One region of the Mesorhizobium sp. M0894 genome, then DNA from elsewhere that is predicted to be linked to it. Evidence: predicted binding sites of a transcription regulator. Region 1 holds the regulator's gene; each other region holds the start of a gene.

Region 1 (5,122 bases):
GCACGACCTGGGAAGTGACCCGGCGCGTGGTCATTCCCTATACCCGCATCGGCATCATGGGCGGCGTCATGCTTGGCCTCGGCCGGGCACTCGGCGAAACCATGGCGGTGACTTTCGTCATCGGCAACGCCCATCGAATCAGTGCCTCCCTGTTCGCACCGGGCACGACGATCTCGGCGACCATCGCCAATGAATTCACCGAGGCCGACGGCGACCTCTACACCTCCTCGCTGGTTTCGCTCGGCCTGATCCTCTTCGTCATCACCTTCCTGATCCTTGCCGCCGCCCGCTATATGCTGATGCGGATCGACGCCCGTACGGGAGCCTGACCGATGTCGACATCCTCATCGCTCCACAGCCGCCGCAAAGCCAGGAATTCGGTGATGATGGCGCTTTGCGTCGTCGCCGCCGGCATCGGGCTTGCCTGGCTGGCGCTCATCCTCGGCGCACTGGTCTATAAGGGCACAGCCGGGCTTTCGTTCGCGGTCTTCACCGAGATGACACCACCACCGGGCGAGGCCGGCGGCCTGCTCAATGCCATCGCGGGCAGCCTGCTGATGACGATCATCGCCGTTGTCGTCGGCACGCCGATCGGCGTGCTGGCGGGAACCTACATGGCCGAGTATGGACGCTTTTCGCGCATCACCACCGTCGTCCGCTTCATCAACGACATCCTGTTGTCGGCGCCGTCGATCATCATCGGCTTGTTTGTCTATGAGCTGATGGTGCGGCCAATGGGACATTTCTCGGCCATTGCCGGCGCCGTTGCGCTTGCCATCCTGGTCATTCCGGTGGTCGTGCGCACCACTGAAGACATGCTCAACCTGGTGCCGAACGCGTTGCGTGAAGCCGGTGCCGCGATCGGCGCGCCACGCTGGGTGGTGATCCGTTCGGTCGCATACCGCGCCGCATTGTCCGGCATCGTCACCGGCATATTGCTGGCGATAGCACGCATTTCCGGCGAGACGGCGCCGCTGCTCTTCACCGCGCTCAACAACCAGTTCTGGAGCAGCAATATCAACGCGCCGATGGCCAGCCTGCCGGTGACCATCTTCCAGTTCGCTCTCAGCCCTTACGAGGAATGGCAGCAACTGGCGTGGACCGGCGCACTCATAATCACCCTGACGGTTCTGGGCTTGAGCATCCTCGCCCGCAGCCTTACCGGACGCAGAGAGGACAGATGACACAGATGTTGTCCCCAGACATGACGATGGCCAAAACGGTCGCCGAGAAGACGAAGATCGAGGTCAAGAATCTCAACTTCTACTACGGCCAGAGCAAGGCGCTGAAGGACATCAGCCTGTCGCTGCCTGAGCGCAGTGTCACGGCCTTCATCGGCCCTTCGGGCTGCGGGAAATCGACGCTGCTGCGTGTGTTCAACCGCATCTACGAACTCTACCCAAAACAGACGGCCGAGGGCCAGGTGCTGCTCGACGGCAAGAACATTCTCGACCGGTCGCAGGATCTCAACCTCCTCAGGACCAAGATCGGCATGGTGTTCCAGAAGCCGACGCCGTTCCCGATGTCGATCTACGAGAACATCGCCTTCGGCGTCAGGCTCTACGAGAACCTCGGCAAGTCCGAGATGGACGGCCGCGTCGAACAGGCGTTGAAGCGCGCCGCGCTGTGGAGCGAGGTCAAGGACAAGCTCAACGCCAGCGGCTTGAGCCTGTCCGGCGGCCAGCAGCAGCGGCTCTGTATCGCCCGCACCGTGGCCGTGAAGCCGGAAGTCATTCTGCTCGACGAACCGGCTTCGGCCCTCGACCCGCTGTCGACTGCCAAGATCGAGGAACTGATCGACGAATTGCAAGCCGACTACACGATCGTCATCGTCACCCACAACATGCAGCAGGCGGCGCGCGTGTCGCGCCAGACAGCCTTCATGTATCTGGGTGAACTGGTCGAGTTCGACCGGACCGAGAAGATCTTCACGTCGCCCCGCGAGAAGCGCACGCAGGACTACATCACTGGCCGCTTCGGCTGAGCCGTTCCGATCATGCATATGAGGACAGGACCATGGGCGAACACACAGTCGCTTCTTTCGACGAGGATCTCGAACAGATCAGCAAGCTGATCCGCGACATGGCCGACCTCGCCGGTTCGATGGTCGGCGGGGCGACCAAGGCCCTGTTGAATTCCGACAACGTGCTGGCGCAACGCGTCGTTTCCGACGACGCCATCATGGATGCGCGTCAACGCGAACTGGACGACCGCGCCATCACCCTGATCGCCAAACGCCAGCCGATGGCCCACGATCTTCGCCATGTGGTCGGAGCGATCCGCATGGCGGGCGACCTCGAACGCATCGGCGACCTTGCCAAGAATATCGCCAAGCGTGTGAGTGCGGTCGGCCTTAGCGTCACACCGCGCGACCTATCGCATTCCATCGATGCGATGGCGCAGCTGGTTCTCATCCAGGTGCAGGGTGTCATCGAGGAATATGCTGCAGGCGATGCGGCCGCGTTGGCCAAGCTGCGTGCCGCCGACGAGCGCATCGACGTCAAATACACGTCCGTGTTCCGCGAGCTGTTGACCTACATGATGGAAGATCCGCGCAACATCACCGCTTGCACGCACCTGCTGTTCTGCGCCAAGAATCTGGAGCGGATCGGCGACCATGTCACCAACATCGCCGAAAATGCGTATTATGTGCTGACCGGCGAGCAATTGCCGGTCAATCGTCCGAAGCAGGACGAAACGACAATGTCCGCACCGGTGACATGATGGGGGTGCCCAGCCGATGATCGCACCACGTATAATGGTGGTGGAGGACGAGGAGCCGTTGGGTGTGCTGCTCCGCTACAATCTCGAATCCGAAGGCTACCAGGTCGAGGTGGTGACACGCGGCGACGAAGCCGAGATCCGTTTGCAGGAGAATGTGCCCGACCTTTTGGTGCTCGACTGGATGATACCAGCGGTTTCCGGCATCGAGCTCTGTCGTCGGTTGCGGGTGCGCCCCGAAACCGAGCGGCTGCCGATCATCATGCTGACCGCGCGCGGCGAGGAGAGCGACCGGGTGCGCGGTCTTTCGACCGGCGCTGACGACTATCTGGTGAAACCGTTTTCGACACCAGAATTCATGGCCAGGGTCAAGGCGCTGCTGCGGCGCGCCAAGCCGGAAGTGCTGTCCAGCGTGCTAAAGGTCGGCGACATCGTGCTCGATCGCGAATCGCACAGGGTCTATCGCAAGAAGAGCGAAATCAGGCTCGGGCCGACCGAATTCCGGCTGCTCGAGTTCATGATGCGGCATCCGGGCCGTGTCTTCTCGCGCAGCCAGTTACTCGATAATGTCTGGGGCGAGACAATCTACATCGACGAACGCACCGTCGACGTGCATGTCGGGCGGCTGCGCAAAGCCGTCAACAACGGCCGGATGCCGGATGTCATCCGCACCATCCGCGGTGCCGGCTATGCGATCAGGGAAGATTGACCCGCCTGGTCAGGCTACGTTCTTTCTGACGCTGGGCCTCATTTGCGCGCCCGGCGCGAAAATCTCCTGGTCGACGAAGCTTAACGCCCGCATCGCGCAGCCTTCGCGGATCAGCGGCAATTCGTTCGGCTCTGTATCGAAGGAGATCGAGCCTGAATGCTGACCGCCGGCGGTCTGGGCGATTGCCTTCCGCAAGGCCGGCTCGATCAGATCGAAGGCGGCGGCACTGGCGCCGACCATCGCGACCGGTGCCGGATCGATCAGCGCGAACAGCGAGCCGAGACCGAAACCCAGCGCCTCGCCGGCCTTGCGGTAGGCCTCGCGTTCCGGCCCATCTTTCTCGCGCGCCCGAGCCGCCAGTGCTCGCATGTCGGCGTCGCTGACGTCGGCGACCGGTTCGCTGTCGTCGCTCATCTGTCTGGCGTTGCGCCAGATGGCGTAGTTGCCGGCATAGGCCTCGATGCAGCCGCGCCGCCCGCAACGGCAGAGCGCGCCGCCCGGACGATGGATCATGTGGCCAAATTCGCCGCCCGAGGAATGCGTCCCGGTGAACAGTTCGCCCTTCAGCACCAGCCCCATGCCGATGCCATGCGAAAGCAGGATGGCGATGAAGTCGTCGCGATAGCGATCCGGATTGCGCCAGCGCAAAGCCACCGCCATCATGTTGCAGTCGTTCTCCACCGTTGCCGGGATGCCGAATTCGCCCTCCAGCATGTCGGCAAAGGCGATGTCGGTCTGCGGCGTGATCGGCGACCACAGCATGGCGCGTGCAGGGGAGTCGGTAATGCCCTGAATCGCCAGGGCGATGCGGGCGACACTGCGGACGTCAAGGTCTGGATCCTGCAGCCGGCGCCGGACGATGGCCATGCATTCACGGATCAGCTCGTCGCGCGGCATGGTCAGCGTGTCCAGCCGGCGCTGTTCCTCGGCGACCACCTGTCCCGTATAGTCGATAATGGCGGCCGACAGGAAATTCAGCGACAACACCACGGTCAGCACCGCCGCCGCTTCCGGGTTGAGGGCGAGGCCGACCTGCGGACGACCGCGTTTCAACGAAACGGGCTCACTTGCCTTGCTCTCGGCGAGGATGCCTTCCCGTATCAGGTCGGAAGAGATCGCCGATATGGTCGAATGGCTGAGGCCGGTGGTTGCGGCGATCTCCGTACGCGATGGCTGGCCGGCCCGGCGCACGGCCGAGATCACCATCGCCCGGTTGCGCCGGCGCAAATCGTCATGGCGGATTCCGACCGACATCGTTTTGCTTTCCTCCCGGTTTGCCGCGGCCGCTCATGAACCGGAAGCCGTCGGTAATGCCGACAAATAGTGTCGGATGAGGCAAATAGTGTCAGATGCAGGTGGCGCTGTCATCGTTTATTCCGAAGCTCGAAAAAAGTCGCAGCAACATCAAAATCCATCAGAATCGATGTTGACAGCAGCGGGAGATCGGGCCAGTATTTTTTCGAGGCTCGAAAAAATTAGCGCCTCTAAGCTGGCCTTTGGGGCCAATTGGTCACGCCGTACGCGGCGCAGGGAGGATATGATGAAGAAATTCACGACCGCCATTCTGGCGGGTGTCGCCATGACGCTGGCGCTTGCGTCGGTGGCGCAGGCTAAGGACAAGGTCATCGGCGTTTCCTGGTCGAACTTCCAGGAAGAGCGCTGGAAGACCGACGAAGCCGCAATGAAGGCGGC
Region 2 (5,122 bases), on a different contig from region 1:
CATGTGCAGACGGGCGAGGTTTCGCCAGGTGCCGCCGACCGTGTAGAAGGCCCTGCCCTGTCCGCCCTTCAGCAATTTCGCCCGCGCCAGTTGCTCGCGCGTGATCTTTGCCGCCTGGGTCAGCGAGTTCTTCGCCATGTCCTGCAGGCGCAAGCCGCCCAACGGCAGGGTGATGCCGTCACCGATCGCCTCGCCGTCGATATCGATCAGTTCGAGGCTGCCGCCGCCAAGATCGCCGGCGATGCCGTTGGCCGGGTGGAAACCGGAGATGACGCCGAGCGCCGAATAATGGGCTTCCTCGCGGCCGCTCAGCACCTGGATCTCGGTCTTGAGTACATCCTCGGCGCGGTGGATGAAGTCGGGGCCGTTGACCGCCTCACGGGCGGCGGCGGTCGCCAACACATACATGCGCTCGGCGCCGGCCTGGTCGGAGAGCGCGCGGAAACGGCGGAACTCTTCCATCGAGCGCGTCACCGCCTCGGGATCGAGCTTTCCGGTCGAAACGATGCCGCGGCCGAGACCGGCGAGCATCTTTTCGTTGAACAGCAAGGTCGGCGAGCGCGCCAGCCCTTCATAGATGACAAGACGGATCGAGTTCGACCCGATATCGATGATGGACAGCGGTCGGCGGTCCTGAAGCCGGCCCTGGGACGCTGAAATCATCAGCCCGTCGCTGCGTTCTGTTTCTTGCGGCGCTTGAACTGCGCGATGCGCTTGGGCGCATGCGACTTCAACGCATCGCCCCGTCCGGACAGGCTCGGATTGGTCATGAAATATTCCTGCGCGTTGAACGGTTCCTCGCCCTCCTCCAGCACAACGCGCCGGGAGGTTCCGTCAGCCAATACGTCGAAACTTTGCTGGTTGTCCATGATGTTGCCGAGCATGATCTGGCCGAGCACCTGTTCATGCACAGTTGGATTGGTGATCGGCACCATGGTCTCGACCCGGCGGTCGAGATTGCGCGGCATCAAATCGGCCGAGGAGATGTAGACGATCGCCCCGTCCGAGGGCAGGCCGTGGCCGTTGCCGAAGCAATAGATGCGGCTGTGCTCGAGGAAGCGGCCGACGATCGACTTCACCCTTATGTTCTCCGACAGGCCCGGCACCTGCGGTCTCAGGCAGCAGATGCCGCGCACGACGAGATCGATCTCGACGCCGGCGCGGCTGGCATCGTAGAGCGCATCGATGATGATCGGATCGACCAGCGCATTCATCTTCATCCAGATGCGAGCCGGCCTGCCATCCAGCGCGTGGCCGATCTCGTCCGAAATATGCTTGAGGATGCGGTTGCGCAGCGTGAACGGCGATATGGCCAGCCGCATCTGCTCGGCCGGCTCGGCATAGCCGGTGATGAAATTGAACAATTGCGCGACATCGCGCGCGATCGTCGGATCGGTGGTGAAGAAGGACAGGTCGGTGTAGATGCGCGCGGTGACCGGGTGGTAATTGCCGGTGCCGAGATGCACGTAATTGCGTAGCCTGCCATCCTCGCGCCGCACCACCAGCGACATTTTCGCGTGGGTCTTCAGCTCGAGAAAGCCGAAGACGACCTGGACTCCGGCGCGCTCGAGGTCGCGCGCCCAGCGGATGTTGGCCTCCTCGTCGAAGCGCGCCTTGAGCTCGACCAGCGCCGTCACCGACTTGCCGGCCTCGGCGGCGTCGACCAAAGCCCGCACGATCGGGCTGTCGTTGGAGGTGCGGTAGAGCGTCTGCTTGATCGCCACCACTTCCTGATCGGCCATCGCCTGGCGCAGGAACTGCACCACCACGTCGAAGGATTCGTAGGGGTGGTGGACGATGATGTCCTTCTCGCGGATGGCGGCAAAGCAATCGCCACCATGCTCGCGGATGCGCTCCGGGAAGCGCGGATTGTAGGGCGTGAACTTCAGATCGTCGCGAGCGACGGCGACGATCTCCGAGATCTGGCTAAGCGCCAGCGGCCCGGTAAGCACGCTGATGCGGCTGGCCGAGACGCCAAGCTCGCCGGCGACGAAGTCGCGCAATTCGGACGGCATCAGCCTGTCGAACTCGATCCGGATGACCGAGCCGCGGCGGCGACGCTTCAGCGCCGTCTCGAACAGCCGCACCAGATCTTCGGATTCTTCCTCGACCTCGATATCGCTGTCGCGGATGATGCGGAACGTGCCGGAGCCCTTGACCTCGTAGCCGGGGAACAGCTTGCCGATGTAGAGACTGACCGCCTCTTCGAGCGGAACGAAGCGGACGTGATGCTTGCGATCCGGCAAGCGGATGAAGCGCCTCAGCGCTACCGGCAGGCGCAAAAGCGCGCTCATTTCCTCGCCGTTCTTGCGGTGGCGCAATTGCAGCGCCATCGAGAAACCGAGATTGGGAATGAACGGAAACGGATGCGCTGGGTCGATCGACAGCGGCGTCAGGACCGGAAACACCTGCTCCTGGAAATGGTCCTCGAGCCAGGTCTTCTCGTCCTTGGTCAGCGCATCGCGGGTGATGCTCTCGATGCCTTCCTTGTTGAGCTGCAGCATCAGCGCCGAAAGGCTGTTCTGCTGGTCCTCCTGCAGGCGCTCGACCTCGCGCAGCAATTGTTCGAGCTGCTGCTCGGGGGTGCGCCCGTCCGGGCTCTTCAGCACGATACCCTCGCGCACCTGGCCGGCAAGACCGGCGACGCGGACCATGAAGAACTCGTCGAGATTGGCCGCCGATATCGACAGGAAGCGAACGCGCTCGAGCAGCGGATGATTGGCGTTCAGCGATTCCTCGAGCACGCGCCGGTTGAATTGCAGCCAGGAAAACTCGCGGTTGACGAAGCGGTCAGGATTGCCGCCTTCGCGGCTCGCAGCCTCGATGGTGATGAATTCGCTTTGCACCGGCTTCAGTTCGTTCATGGTTCCTGCTCTTCCTACACCAGCCGTCGGCGCCAGCCTTAACCGGCTTAACTTATCCTCTGACAGGCTTTTGCGACAGTTTCATTTCATCGATCTTGCAAAGAGACGGGTTATGATCCAGATCCAATCGACAAGATCAGGAGACGACGATGGCAGGCGGTTCCATTCCCCATTTCCAGAACGATGCGGGCTATCCGGCAATCGACATCGGCGTCAAGGAATTCATGTGCACCGGCGCCAATCCGCCTTTCGACCATCCGCATGTATTTCTCGACATGGGCGACGACAATGAAAAGGTCTGCCCCTACTGCTCGACGCTCTATCGCTATTCGCCGAAGCTGAAGGCATTGGAAACGGTGCCGCCGGGCTGCCTTTATATCGACCAGGCCGCCTGATTCTTCCGCGACAAGCCTGATGCGAGAAACGCAGTCCCGGCATGTGGTCATCGCCGGGGCGGGCGTCGCCGGGCTGACCGCGGCACTGGCCTTCGCCGAGCGCGGCCATCGGATAAAACTGTTCGAACAGGCGCAGCACCTCGAGGCTGCCGGAGCCGGCATCCAGCTGTCGCCCAACGCGACACGTATTCTTCGACAACTCGGCGTACTCGATCGGCTGCTGCCGACGGCGGTGCGGCCGGAGGCGGTCGTGCTCAAGGATGCCGCCACGCTGCGCGAGTTGGCGCGCGTACCGCTTGGCCAGGCCGCCGAAACGCGCTGGGGAGCGCCCTATCTCGTTGCCCACCGCGGCGATCTGCAGTCAGCGCTGATGGCGCGGACAGCCGAGCGACCCGAGTTCGAGCTTGTCACCGGCGCCCGCGTCGGCAGCGTAGCATCCGGACCGAATGGCATCACCGCAACAGTCGAGATTGCCGGCACGACCATCGAAACCGAGGCATCGTTGCTGGTGGGAGCCGACGGCGTCTGGTCGTCGGTGCGAGAAAAGCTGGCCCGCACGGAGGCCGACTTTGTCAGAAGCCGATTCTCGGGCGAGCTTGCCTGGCGAGCCACGGTGGCCGCGGACAGCCTCGCCGGACAGGCCTTCGGCATGATCGGTGCGCCCGATTGCGTTACTGCATTCCTCTATCCCGGCTTCCATATGGTCGCCTATCCGGTCAGCCGTGGCACTGCCTTTAATCTCGCCGCCTTCACCAGGGGTGAGCGAATCGCCGAGGGCTGGTCGGGGCATGCCGACCCCGCCAGCCTCGTCAGTGCCATGCGCGGTACCGCGCCGGCGCTGGTCCGTCTGGCGAGCGAGGCGGCGCCGTGGACGGCATGGCCGATCCACACCGTCGAGCAGCGGCGGTGGACGACACCGGAAGGCGTCGCGCTGATCGGCGATGCGGCGCATGCGATGACGCCCTTTGCCGCACAGGGCGCGGCGATGGCGATCGAGGACGCGGCGACGCTTGCCGGCTTCGTTGCCACCTCGCCTGCCGATCTCAGCGGCGCGCTTGCCGCTTGGGAACAGGCGCGGCGGCCGCGCGTCGCCCAGGTCGCCCGCCGCGGCGCGGTCAACCGCCTCGCCTGGCACGCGGCCGGGCCGGTGGCGATGGCCCGCAACCTGTTCCTGGCGATGCGCTCACCCGAAAAGCTCGCCGCCGATCTTGATTGGCTTTATGGCTAGCGGGCGCGCGAGTCTGGGGATCGGCGATAAAAAGCTCGATAGGCCGGCGGGACAGCGCCCCCCTCTGTCCTGCCGGACATCTCCCCCACAAGGAGGGAGATTGGCAGTTTCGGCGCCTTGCTAGGTCCTGCAACGTTAGAGATTGGCGAAAGGAGGGCTCGAAGGATCGCGGCGTTGATCAGCCGGAACCCTCTTCAATTGTGAAGCCGCATCGACAGGCCGAGCGAGGCTGGCAGCGGGTTCCACCAGCCGGTGCGCAGCCCGGCCGTGCGCAGTGCCGCCGCCGTCCAGGTGTTGCAGCCGATCAGCGCGTTGAAATGGCCATTGGCTTCGAAGAAACGATCGAAGCGGGAATAGGCCGCATTCTCGATCGGAATGGCCCCGTTCGGCCCCCGCTGGAAGCTTGCCGCAATGTAATCGAGCAGCGCTGCAAAGCGTTCGTCGCCGATGTCGAAGCCGGCGACGTCGGGATGCGGCTCGGCGATGTCGCCGGAAATGTCGACATGCATCACCGAGGCATCGACGGTCAGCGCCTTCATCACCGGCATCGGCTTCAGCTCCGACCAGGTCGGCGTCTCCAGATAGAAGGCGCGGCCGCCCCAGCCGAAGACGATGTAGCGGACCTCCGCCATGTC
Region 3 (5,122 bases), on a different contig from region 1:
TCGGGAAGAATGCCTGTCTGCCGCAAGGGTCTGGCTCCGTTCGAACGCCGGGCGAGGTCTTGTTCTGTCGCAGGTCCGACCGTGGACGCCTTTGGCACCTGCTTGGTACAACCCTCTTAATCATGCCGGCAATTGACGCAAGCGCGGCGCGGGTCTAAAGCTCGTTATCCCGTGGTGATTTGGCCGGTCGGCTTGCAGCCACGTTAAACAAGTCGCTAAAGGACCGTCGGGCCGCAAGGCCATATGGACCGGTTGCGACTTTCGCGACCGGTTTTTTGTTGTTTGGACCAATTTTGGTGTTTGGATAGAATGATGACCAAGAAGCGCGACTGGAAGCCTCAGACCGCACTCGTGCACGCCGGGACGCTGCGTTCCGGCTTCGGCGAGACCTCCGAGGCGATGTATCTCACCCAAGGCTATGTCTACGAGACGGCGCAAGCGGCGGAAGCCCGCTTCAAGGGGGAGGAGCCGGGCTTCATCTATTCGCGCTATGCCAATCCGACGGTCGACATGTTCGAAAAGCGTATGTGCGCGCTGGAAGGCGCCGAGGACGCGCGCGCTACGGCGTCCGGCATGGCGGCGGTGACGGCAGCGCTGCTGTGCAGCGCCAAGGCGGGCGACCATGTCGTGGCGGCGCGCGCACTGTTCGGCTCCTGCCGCTGGGTGGTCGAGACGCTGGCGCCGAAATACGGCATCGAGGCAACGCTGGTCGATGGCACTGACATCGCCAATTGGGAACAGGCGGTCAAGCCGAACACCAAACTGTTCTTCCTGGAAAGCCCGACCAACCCAACGCTGGAAGTGGTCGACATCGCCGCCGTCGCGGCACTTGCCAACTCGATTGGCGCCAGGCTGATCGTCGACAATGTCTTCGCCACGCCCTTGCAGCAAAAACCCTTGCAGCTCGGCGCCCACATCGTCGTCTATTCGGCCACGAAGCATATTGACGGCCAAGGGCGCTGCCTTGGAGGCGTTATCTTGTCGGACAAAAAATGGATCGACGAGAACCTGCATGACTATTTCCGCCACACCGGCCCCAGCCTCTCGCCCTTCAATGCCTGGACCCTGCTGAAAGGCCTGGAGACGCTGCCGCTACGCGTACGCCAGCAGACGGAAAGTGCCGGCCGCATCGCGGATTTCCTCGCCGAGCGCCCTCAAATCGCCCGTGTCATCTATCCCGGCCGCGCCGACCACCCGCAAGCGGCCGTGGTCAAGAAACAGATGTCAGGCGGCTCAACGCTGATCTGCCTGGATGTGAAGGGCGGCAAGCAGGCGGCCTTTGCTTTCCAGAACGCGCTCGACATCGTGCTGATTTCCAACAATCTCGGCGACGCCAAGAGCCTGATCACTCATCCGGCGACGACCACGCACAAGAACTTGACCGATGAGGCCCGCGCCGAGCTCGGCATCGGGCCGGGCACGCTCAGGCTTTCCGTCGGCCTGGAAGATACCGACGATCTGCTCGAAGATATCGAGCAAGCGCTGAGAGCCGCCGGATAGGGCTGACCGAACAGAGGTGAGCGGGGGGCGCCGATCAGGCGCCGGACGGGGTCTCTTCCAGCTCCGCGACGGCCTTGGTCTGGATGGTCATAACGTTGCCGCGCCAGTCGACGGCGCCGCTCAGCCAGCCGCGCGCCCATATCGCCGGCAGCATGCAGTCGCGAACCATCATCGCCAGGATGGTGCGCAGCGACAGGTGCCATCCTTTGACCCAGGCCAAGGCACATTCCGGCAGGTAGGCCGCGACCAGCACGGCGATGGCGGTTGCCGGCAGGCTGACGCCGGCGTCAGCCGCCGCGATCAGCGCAAGCAGCAGCGGCGGCGCCGCGCCGATCAGGATCTCGGGGGCGAAGAACAGCGCGAAGGTGACGCGGCGCAGCCGCGCCCAACGCGCCTGCCGAGACCAGATCTCGCCAAGCGTGCGCCGGCCGAGCGGCTGTTCGAAGGGCGAAGCGACAAGATTGACGCGAAGTCCGAGCCGGTTGACCAGCTTGGTCGCGGCGGCGTCCTCGGCGATCTCGGCGGCCAGTGCGCGGATGCCGCCATTGGCGTCAAGCATCGGCTTGTTCCACAACATGCTCTTGCCCTGGGCGAAGCCAAGGCCGAGCGCCTCTCCAGCGTACTGCCAGCGTGCCTGCAGTGTGTTGAGAAAGGCGCATTCGACCTCCCCCCAAAACCCTTCAGGCCGCGAGCCGATCGGCGTCGAGCAGACGAGGCCGGTGTCGGGCCGCCATGCCGCCATCAGCTGCTGGACATAATCGCTCGGCATAAGCACGTTGGAATCGGCAAGGATGACCCAGCGATAAAGCGCCGCTTCCCAACCCTTCACGCAATTGTTGAGTTTCGGATTGCCGCTGATGCGGTCGTCGCCGACGAGCAGCCGGGCGCGTATAGCCGGAAAACGCGCCATTGCAGTGGTGATCGACTTGACCACGGGGTCGTCGGCATGGGCGACGCAGAAGATGAGTTCGTAGCGCGGCCAGTCGAGTGAGAAGGCGCGCTCCAGCGTCTCCTCGGTAAACGGCTCGACGCCGCGCGCCGGGACGACGATCGATACCGGTGGCACGGTGGCGGCCGGCGATGCGATCCTGGCTGCTCGCTTCAGCTTCAGCGAAGCTAACAGGATGCTGGCGAGATTTGAAAGAAGGAGAGCTATGGAAAAGAGGGCGGCTGCGAATGTCGGTTCCATCGAGATCTGGTCACTCCAGAAATGCTGGCCGCATGACGGCCGTTTTCAACAATTCGACAGAACACCGAGTCGCCCGGCACAAGCCTGCACACCATCATTGTCATGTGTCACTTAAATGACATTGTTTTTCGGCACCTGCGCTTGAGTCGGGCAAGGAGATGACGCGCATCGTTGATCAAACTGCGCTGAGCGTCGAAAGTTCCGTCTACATTGCTTTGGAGCAGTTCATGTACAGCGCCGTCACCCGCAACATCGAAGTGCAGGTCAGGCCGTTCTATCTGGAGGATCATTCCGACCCGCCGCAAAACCGCTATGTCTGGGGCTACCAGGTGACCATCGACAATCGGTCGGACGAGTTCGTGCAGCTTCTGTCGCGCTACTGGCACATTACCGATGGCACCGGCAAGGTCGAGGAAGTGCGCGGCCCCGGGGTCGTCGGCGAGCAACCCGGACTCAACCCCGGCGACAGCTATCAGTATACGTCTGGATGCCCGCTCTCGACCCCGTCCGGCATCATGGTCGGGCACTACACAATGCGCAACAAGCGGGGCGAGACCTTCGACGTCGCCATCCCCGCCTTCTCACTCGATTTGCCAGGCACGCGGCGCACCGTCAATTGACGTTCACTTTGATTCCTCTTCCCGCCTTGCGGGGCGAGGAACCCAAGTTCTGCGAAGGCAGCCGCACTGACGCTCGTTATTGAGCCGCTGCAAATTCCGCCGGGTCGAAGTCATATTGCTTCGAGCAGAATTCGCAGGCGACGTGAATGCTACCATCCTCGGTGCTGTCTCTGATCTCCTCGGCGGAAAAACCCTCGAGGATGCCGCGGATCTTCTCCCTCGAGCATGAGCACTGGTCGGCGACCGGCACGCCGCCGAAGACGCGGACACCATGCTCGTGGAACAGCCGGTAAAGCAGCCGCTCGGCGCCGATAGTCGGATCGATCAGCTCGGTCGGTTCAATAGTACCAAGCAGCGCCAGCAGTTCCTGCCAGGAATTGTCGGTCGGGTCGTGGATTTCCTCACGCGGATCGCCGTCGCCCCCGGGAAGGTCGGGTACGCGCATGCGTTCCGGCGACTGCGGCAGGAATTGTGCCAGCAGGCCACCGGCGCGCCATTGCTCGCGGGCACCGCCGACGCCGGGCGTCAGAAGCTTGGCCACCGAAAGCCGTAGGTCGGTCGGAATCTGCTCCGATTGGCGGAAATAGGTGCGTGCGGCTTCTTCCAGCGTGACGCCGTCGAGCTGGACGATGCCCTGGTAGCGTTGCGTGTGGGCGCCCTGGTCGATTGTCAGCGCCAGGACGCCGCTGCCGAGCAGCGTCTGCGGCGACGTCTCGCCGGCAGCCGTCAAAGCCTCCAGCCGGTCGGCATCGAAGCGGGCATAGGCGCGCAGCGCGTGCGGCGTGGAGAAATCCGCGACCAGCATATCGACCGGCCCGTCGGTGCGGGTCTGCAGAATGAACTTGCCCTCGAACTTCAACGAAGTTCCGAGCAGGACGGTCAGCACACAGGCTTCGGCCAGTAGTCGTGCCACCGGCTCGGGATACTCGTGGCGGCTGAGAATAGCGTCGAGCATCGGCCCGAGCTGGACGGTACGGCCGCGCACGTCGAGCGGGCCGACCTCAAACGGCACGACATGGTCGTCGCCGGCGTAGCCGAACTCGCCGAGCTTGGGTTGATGTTCAGCCAATTGACGAGTTTCCAACATGACAAAGCTCCGGGGCGCGGCGATGCCGCCCTCCGGGGCGCATGCGACGAGACGCGCTCGATTTGCGTGATGCGCCTGAGATAGGCACCACGAACTCCCGGATCAAGGCGGCCCGGATCAAGCGCCCAGGCACCAGGCCAAAACCGCCTTCTGGGCGTGGAGCCGGTTCTCGGCCTCGTCGAACACCACCGAATGCGGCCCATCGATGACCTCGTCGGTAACCTCCTCACCGCGATGCGCCGGCAGACAGTGCATGAACAGCGCGTCCGGCTTGGCTTTCGCCATCAGGGCCGCGTTGACCTGATAGGGCAAGAAGACATTGTGGCCGCGCGCACGGTGCTCCTGACCCATCGAGACCCAGCAGTCGGTGACGATGCAGTCGGCCTCGTGAACGGCCTCCTCGGGCGAACGAGTGAATTTCAGCTTGCCGCCATTGGCCTTCGACCAGTCGACATGCCTCTGAGCCGGTTCGCTGCCTTCGGGCACGGCGACGTTCAGCTTGAAGCGGAACCGCGCAGAGGCCTCCAGTAAAGAATGCAGGACATTATTGCCGTCGCCGGTCCAGGCGATCGTCTTGCCGGCCACCGGACCGCGGTGCTCTTCGAAGGTCATGATGTCGGCCATCAACTGGCAGGGATGGGTTTCGTCGGTCAGCCCGTTGATGACGGGCACCGTAGCGTTTTCCGTCAGTTCCAGCAGCCGGTCATGCGAGGTGGTGCGGATCAT
Region 4 (5,122 bases), on a different contig from region 1:
ATGCTGATCGATGGGCAAGGCTGCCTGATCGCCCATATGAACGGCCCGGCCGAATGGTCAGGGCCGGATGCCAAGCGTCTGGTCGAGGCAGCGCTTCAGCCGGGATAGGCTCAGACCGTGCGCAGGCGCGGCTTGAGCACGGCGATGCTTGCGCCGCGCCGGCTGGCGGCGCGGACTGCCGGAGCCGTGACGCCCGTCAACTCGCCGAATGTCTCGATCGGAGCCGGTTTGCCGAGGTAATAGCCTTGCCCGATCTCGCAAGCCTCGGCGTCAAGGAACTGCAATTCGCCCGGCGTCTCGATGCCCTCCGCCAGGACCGGCAGCCCGAGACCGCGTCCAAGCCCCAGCACGGCGCGGACGATCGCCGCGAACTGGCCGTTCTTATCGACCGATTTGATGAACGACCCGTCGATCTTGATCTTGTCGAAGGGAAAGGCGCTAAGGTTGGACAGCGAAGAATATCCGGTGCCAAAATCGTCCATCGCCACATGCACGCCAAGCGCCTTGACCTGCCTCAAGGTTGCCAATGCGCGGGGCATGTCCTTCACCAGGGCCGTTTCGGTGATCTCCAGTTCGAGCCTGCCGGGTGCGAGGCCGGATCTCGACAGTGCGTCGTGCACCTTGCGGCTGAAGTTCGGATTGTGAAGCTGCACGGCGGAGACGTTGACGGCGACCATCAGCGGATTTGTCCAGCGAACAGCATCGTTACAAGCCGTCGTCAGCACCCAGTCGCCGATCTGCGCGATGGCGCCGCTGTCCTCGGCCACGGGGATGAAAACGGCAGGGGAAATGTCGCCCCGCTCCGGATGCTGCCAACGGACCAGGGCTTCGAAGCCGATCATCTTGCCGCTGCGGATTTCCTTCTGCGGCTGGTAGACGAGGTGGAACTCCTTGCGGGCGATCGCCTGGCGCAATTCATGCTCCATCACGCGCTTGTCGCGGGCCGCGGTGCCCATGGCTATCTCGAAAAAACGATAGGTGTCCCTGCCCTCGGTCTTGGCGCGATGGAGTGCCGTGTCGGCATGGCCGATCAGGCCGGCCTGATCTTCGGCATCCAGCGGAAAGAAGGCGATGCCGATGCTGGCCGAAACAAGGCCGGAGCCGACTGAAACCCTGTTTTCCTCCCGGATCGCCGCCAGCAAGTCCTCGGCTATGCGGCCTGCGGCCAGGGGGTCGGGGAGGTTCGGAGCTAAGACGGCAAATTCGTCGCCGCCGAGACGCGCGAGCATCTGTCCGTGGCGCGGAATGCCAGAAATGCAGTGCGCGAGCTTCTGCAGCGTGGCGTCACCGGCGCTGTGGCCGTAGAGGTCGTTGACTTGCTTGAACCGGTCGAGGTCAAGCAGCAGGAGCGCCAGATATCCATCCTTGCTACCACGCTCCATCGAAGCGATTTCTGCTTCGAGCCGGGAAGAAAAGCTCCGCCGATTGGCAAGTCCGGTAAGTGGATCGAAATGCGCGAGACGGAGGATCTCTTCTTCCGCCTTCTTGCGCTCACGGATGTCGCGAACGGCAAGCACCGTATGAGGCCTGCCGCAGTAGGCGATCTTCCTGGCGATCAGCTCGACAGGAATTCTCGTGCCGTCGCTGCCCCTCAATTTCGTTTCTTGTGCCTGTTCGCCGAAGCCGGATACATCGGCTGCGCTCTGTCCATCGAACAGCTCGCCGAGTTGCATCGTGTTCAGGGTGGCTGTCGCCGTGCCCGTCAGTTTCGCCATGCTGTCATTGGCGCTGACTATGCGTGTGCCATCGCAAACGATCAGCCCTTCGACCGCGGCATTGGCGAGATCGTGCATGCGATCGGCCTCGAGCCTCTGCCGGCGAAAGCGCAGGTCGATCCACAGCGCGGCGCCTGACAGCACAAGGATTACCAGGCTGGCGACCGCTGCGGCAAAGGCCTGGGAAATGGGCTCGATGGAATGTTCGGATATTTCAATCGAGGAATCCGGAATGATCGACACCGCGCCCATCGCGATGAAATGCAAGCTGCAAATCGCCAGCGTCAAAAGCGCGGCGCCACCAAGTGTTGCGAGCGCGGACGGGCGGCGCAAGACGACAAGGAGCGCCATTGCCGCGAGCGTCCCGCCGGCCAGAAGCGATATCGCGACAAGGAGCAGGTTCCATACGATCCGGCCCTCGACCTCGAACGCCGCCATGCCGATGTAGTGCATCGTCGCGATGGCACCACCGAGAATGGCACCGCCGACGAGGAAATGGTCGATGCCGCGGCGCAAGGTGGCAACCCACATCCCAAGCGCGGTCAGGATGACGGCGGCGGCAAGCGAAAAGGCGGATAATCCCGGATTGTATGCGTTTGGTATTCCCGGCGTAAACGCAGTCATGGCGATGAAATGCGTCGCCCATATGCCGAACCCGGTCGAAGTTGCGGCGATCATTAGCCAGACAAGCCGGTTTCGGTTGGTCGATCGGCCGACGTGCTTAAGGAGATTTACTGCAGAGAAGCAAGAAATGCCGCAGACGAGGGCGGCAAGTGCGACCAGTCTCAGGTCGTGCTGACTTACAATACAATTATAGACCGTCAGCATCCTGGGTTCACTCGGTCTGCCAAATAACAGGGGAGGTGTGACTGATTAGCTCTTGGAGATTTTAACGAATGGTTAACCCGCGGGCCATGAGGCGGGCCTTTTCGGGGGAAAACCGATGCGCTCCGCCGAGAAGGCGGTGATGTAGTTCCTGGCGACGCTTTCGGTAGCGAGCGCACTTTAGCCGGAAGCGATGTTCATTGACCCGCAACAAAACCGTTGTCCGATTGTCATCAGCGCCACATATTGGCTTTGCGAGAGTGCCCCTTTCGCCAATGACAAACGGGAGATGAAACATGAAGTTCTTCGGCTTCGCGGCCGGTGTTGCCGCCACCTTGACCCTGCTTTCCACCACCTCCGCCTTCGCCGTCACGCAGATCAGCTGGTGGCACGCCATGACCGGCGCCAACGCCGAGGTCGTCGCCAAGATCTCCAAGGATTTCAACGCCAGCCAGAGCGACTATGAGCTCGTTCCGGTGTTCAAGGGCACCTATCCGGAGACGCTGAATGCCGGCATCGCCGCTTTCCGCGCCGGCCAGGCGCCCGATATCCTCCAGGTGTTCGACGTCGGCACCGGCGTGATGATGGCGGCCGAGGGTGCGATCAAGCCGGCGGCCGATGTGCTGACCAGTGCCGGGATGACCTTTGACAAGAGCCAGTATCTGCCCGGCATCGTCGGCTATTATTCGAAGCCGGACGGCACCATGCTGTCGTTCCCTTACAACTCCTCGTCGCCGATCCTCTACTACAACAAGGACATTTTCCAGAAGGCGGGCCTCGACGTGAACAGCCCGCCCAAGACCTGGAACGAGGTGTGGGAAGCTGCCAAGAAGATCAAGACGAGCGGCGCCGCCCCTTGCGGCTATACCTCGACCTGGCTGACCTGGATCCATCTGGAGAATTTCGCGGCGTGGAATGACGTGTCTTGGGCCACTCAGCAGAACGGCCTGGCCGGCGGCGATGTCGAACTCAAGATCAATGCGCCGATTTTCGTCAACCACTTCCAGGCGCTCGCGGACCTGGCCAAGGACGGCACGTTCAAGTATGGCGGGCGCACCTCCGAAGCCAAGCAGATATTCCTCGCTGGCGAATGCGGCATCTTCACCGAATCGTCGGGCGGCCTCGGCGATATCGTCAAGTCCGGCATGAACTATGGCATCGGCCAGCTTCCTTACGATAGCGACGCCAAGGGCGCACCACAGAACACCACGCCGGGCGGTGCCAGCCTGTGGGTGTTCGGCAACAAGTCGGACGAGGAATATAAGGGTGTTGCCGCCTTCTTTGCCTATCTGTCCAAGACCGATGTGCAGGAATATCTGCACCAGAAGTCGGGATACCTGCCTGTGACGCTCGCCGCGTACGAGGCGACCAAGAAATCAGGCTTCTATGACAAAAACCCCGGCCGCGAGACACCCATCCTGCAGATGACGGGCAAGGCGCCGACCGACAACTCGAAGGGCGTGCGCCTGCCGAATCTGCCGCAGGTGCGTGATATCCAGAATGAGGAGTTGGAGAAGATGCTGGCCGGCCAGCAAACCGCTCAGCAGGCGCTCGACAATGCGGTCACACGCGGCAACGCCGCGATCAAGGAAGCGCTGGAGAACTGACGAGATTATCTCGGTTAAAGCGCGTCGCGTTTGAATGGCCACATGCGACGCGCTTTAAGCTCTTGTTCTTATGCATGTCGTTACCCCAAAATCGCTGCGCACTTTTGGGCGACATGCATTAGTCGGTTGAAATATCGCCCACGCGAGCTCGCGTTGGCAACCCCTGGATAGCGAGGGAAATCAGCCTGTCTCCACGCGTCGTATTTCCCAACAAGATCCTGCCGTACCTGCTGGTGGCGCCACAACTCGCCATCACACTGGTTTTCTTCTACTGGCCGGCCGGTCAGGCGCTTTACCAGTCGATGCTCAGGCAAGACCCGTTCGGGCTGAAGAGCAGGTTCGTCTGGTTTGCCAATTTCCGGAAGGTGCTGGCCGATCCGGCCTACCTCAACTCGATCAAGGTCACGGTGGTGTTCTCGCTTGCGACCGCGATCGTTGCCATGGTTGTGGCCCTGCTGCTCGCGGTCATGGCCGAGAAGGCCGTGCGCGGCAAAGGCCTCTACCGCACACTGTTGATATGGCCTTATGCCGTGGCGCCGGCGATTGCCGGCATGCTGTGGCTTTTCTTGTTCAATCCTTCGATCGGCTCGTTGGCCTATTTGCTGAGAAGCCTCGGCATCGCCTGGGACCCGCTGCTCAACGGCACCCACGCCATGATCCTGCTGGTGTCGGCGGCTGCCTGGAAGCAGATCAGCTACAATTTCCTGTTCTTCGTCGCCGGCCTGCAGGCGGTGCCGAAAACGCTGATCGAGGCGGCGGCCATGGATGGCGCCGGCGAGACCAAGCGCTTCTGGACCATCGTCTTCCCGCTGCTTGCGCCGACAACCTTTTTCCTGCTGGTTGTCAACACCGTCTATGCCCTGTTCGACACGTTCGGCATCGTTCATGCCGTCACCGGCGGCGGCCCGGGCAAGACGACCGAGACGCTGGTCTACAAGGTCTACAATGACGGCTTCGTCAATCTGATCCTGGGTG

The links. Region 1 encodes PhoB, which activates phosphate uptake and scavenging genes when phosphate is short. Its sites were predicted from a motif close to TGTCATNNANCTGTCAT; they were not measured.
Region 2: NKH91_RS26990 (RNA degradosome polyphosphate kinase) is a predicted target of PhoB. The motif match lies at 2,937-2,953, and genes of this name have one in related genera.
Region 3: NKH91_RS25795 (ceramide glucosyltransferase) is a predicted target of PhoB. The motif match lies at 2,794-2,810, and genes of this name have one in related genera.
Region 4: ugpB (sn-glycerol-3-phosphate ABC transporter substrate-binding protein UgpB) is a predicted target of PhoB. The motif match lies at 2,758-2,774, and genes of this name have one in related genera.

What each region holds. Positions count from the first base shown of each region.
Region 1 covers NZ_JAMYOG010000003.1:73,952-79,073, reverse strand. The annotation lists gene pstC (phosphate ABC transporter permease subunit PstC) at 1-329, shown strand, start outside; gene pstA (phosphate ABC transporter permease PstA) at 333-1,184, shown strand; gene pstB (phosphate ABC transporter ATP-binding protein PstB) at 1,181-1,984, shown strand; gene phoU (phosphate signaling complex protein PhoU) at 2,017-2,724, shown strand; gene phoB (phosphate regulon transcriptional regulator PhoB) at 2,741-3,430, shown strand; gene NKH91_RS06580 (ROK family protein) at 3,440-4,684, opposite strand; gene xylF (D-xylose ABC transporter substrate-binding protein) at 4,971-5,122, shown strand, end outside.
Region 2 covers NZ_JAMYOG010000019.1:29,124-34,245, forward strand. The annotation lists gene ppx (exopolyphosphatase) at 1-663, opposite strand, end outside; gene NKH91_RS26990 (RNA degradosome polyphosphate kinase) at 663-2,864, opposite strand; gene NKH91_RS26995 (zinc-finger domain-containing protein) at 3,014-3,259, shown strand; gene NKH91_RS27000 (FAD-dependent monooxygenase) at 3,279-4,487, shown strand; gene NKH91_RS27005 (TIGR02117 family protein) at 4,682-5,122, opposite strand, start outside.
Region 3 covers NZ_JAMYOG010000017.1:20,890-26,011, reverse strand. The annotation lists gene NKH91_RS25805 (2'-deoxycytidine 5'-triphosphate deaminase) at 1-26, opposite strand, end outside; SAM riboswitch at 162-239, shown strand; gene NKH91_RS25800 (O-succinylhomoserine sulfhydrylase) at 310-1,500, shown strand; gene NKH91_RS25795 (ceramide glucosyltransferase) at 1,535-2,689, opposite strand; gene apaG (Co2+/Mg2+ efflux facilitator ApaG/CorD) at 2,917-3,309, shown strand; gene NKH91_RS25785 (Hsp33 family molecular chaperone) at 3,386-4,396, opposite strand; gene argF (ornithine carbamoyltransferase) at 4,514-5,122, opposite strand, start outside.
Region 4 covers NZ_JAMYOG010000014.1:77,204-82,325, reverse strand. The annotation lists gene tlpA (thiol:disulfide interchange protein TlpA) at 1-108, shown strand, start outside; gene NKH91_RS23870 (bifunctional diguanylate cyclase/phosphodiesterase) at 111-2,543, opposite strand; gene ugpB (sn-glycerol-3-phosphate ABC transporter substrate-binding protein UgpB) at 2,837-4,147, shown strand; gene ugpA (sn-glycerol-3-phosphate ABC transporter permease UgpA) at 4,333-5,122, shown strand, end outside.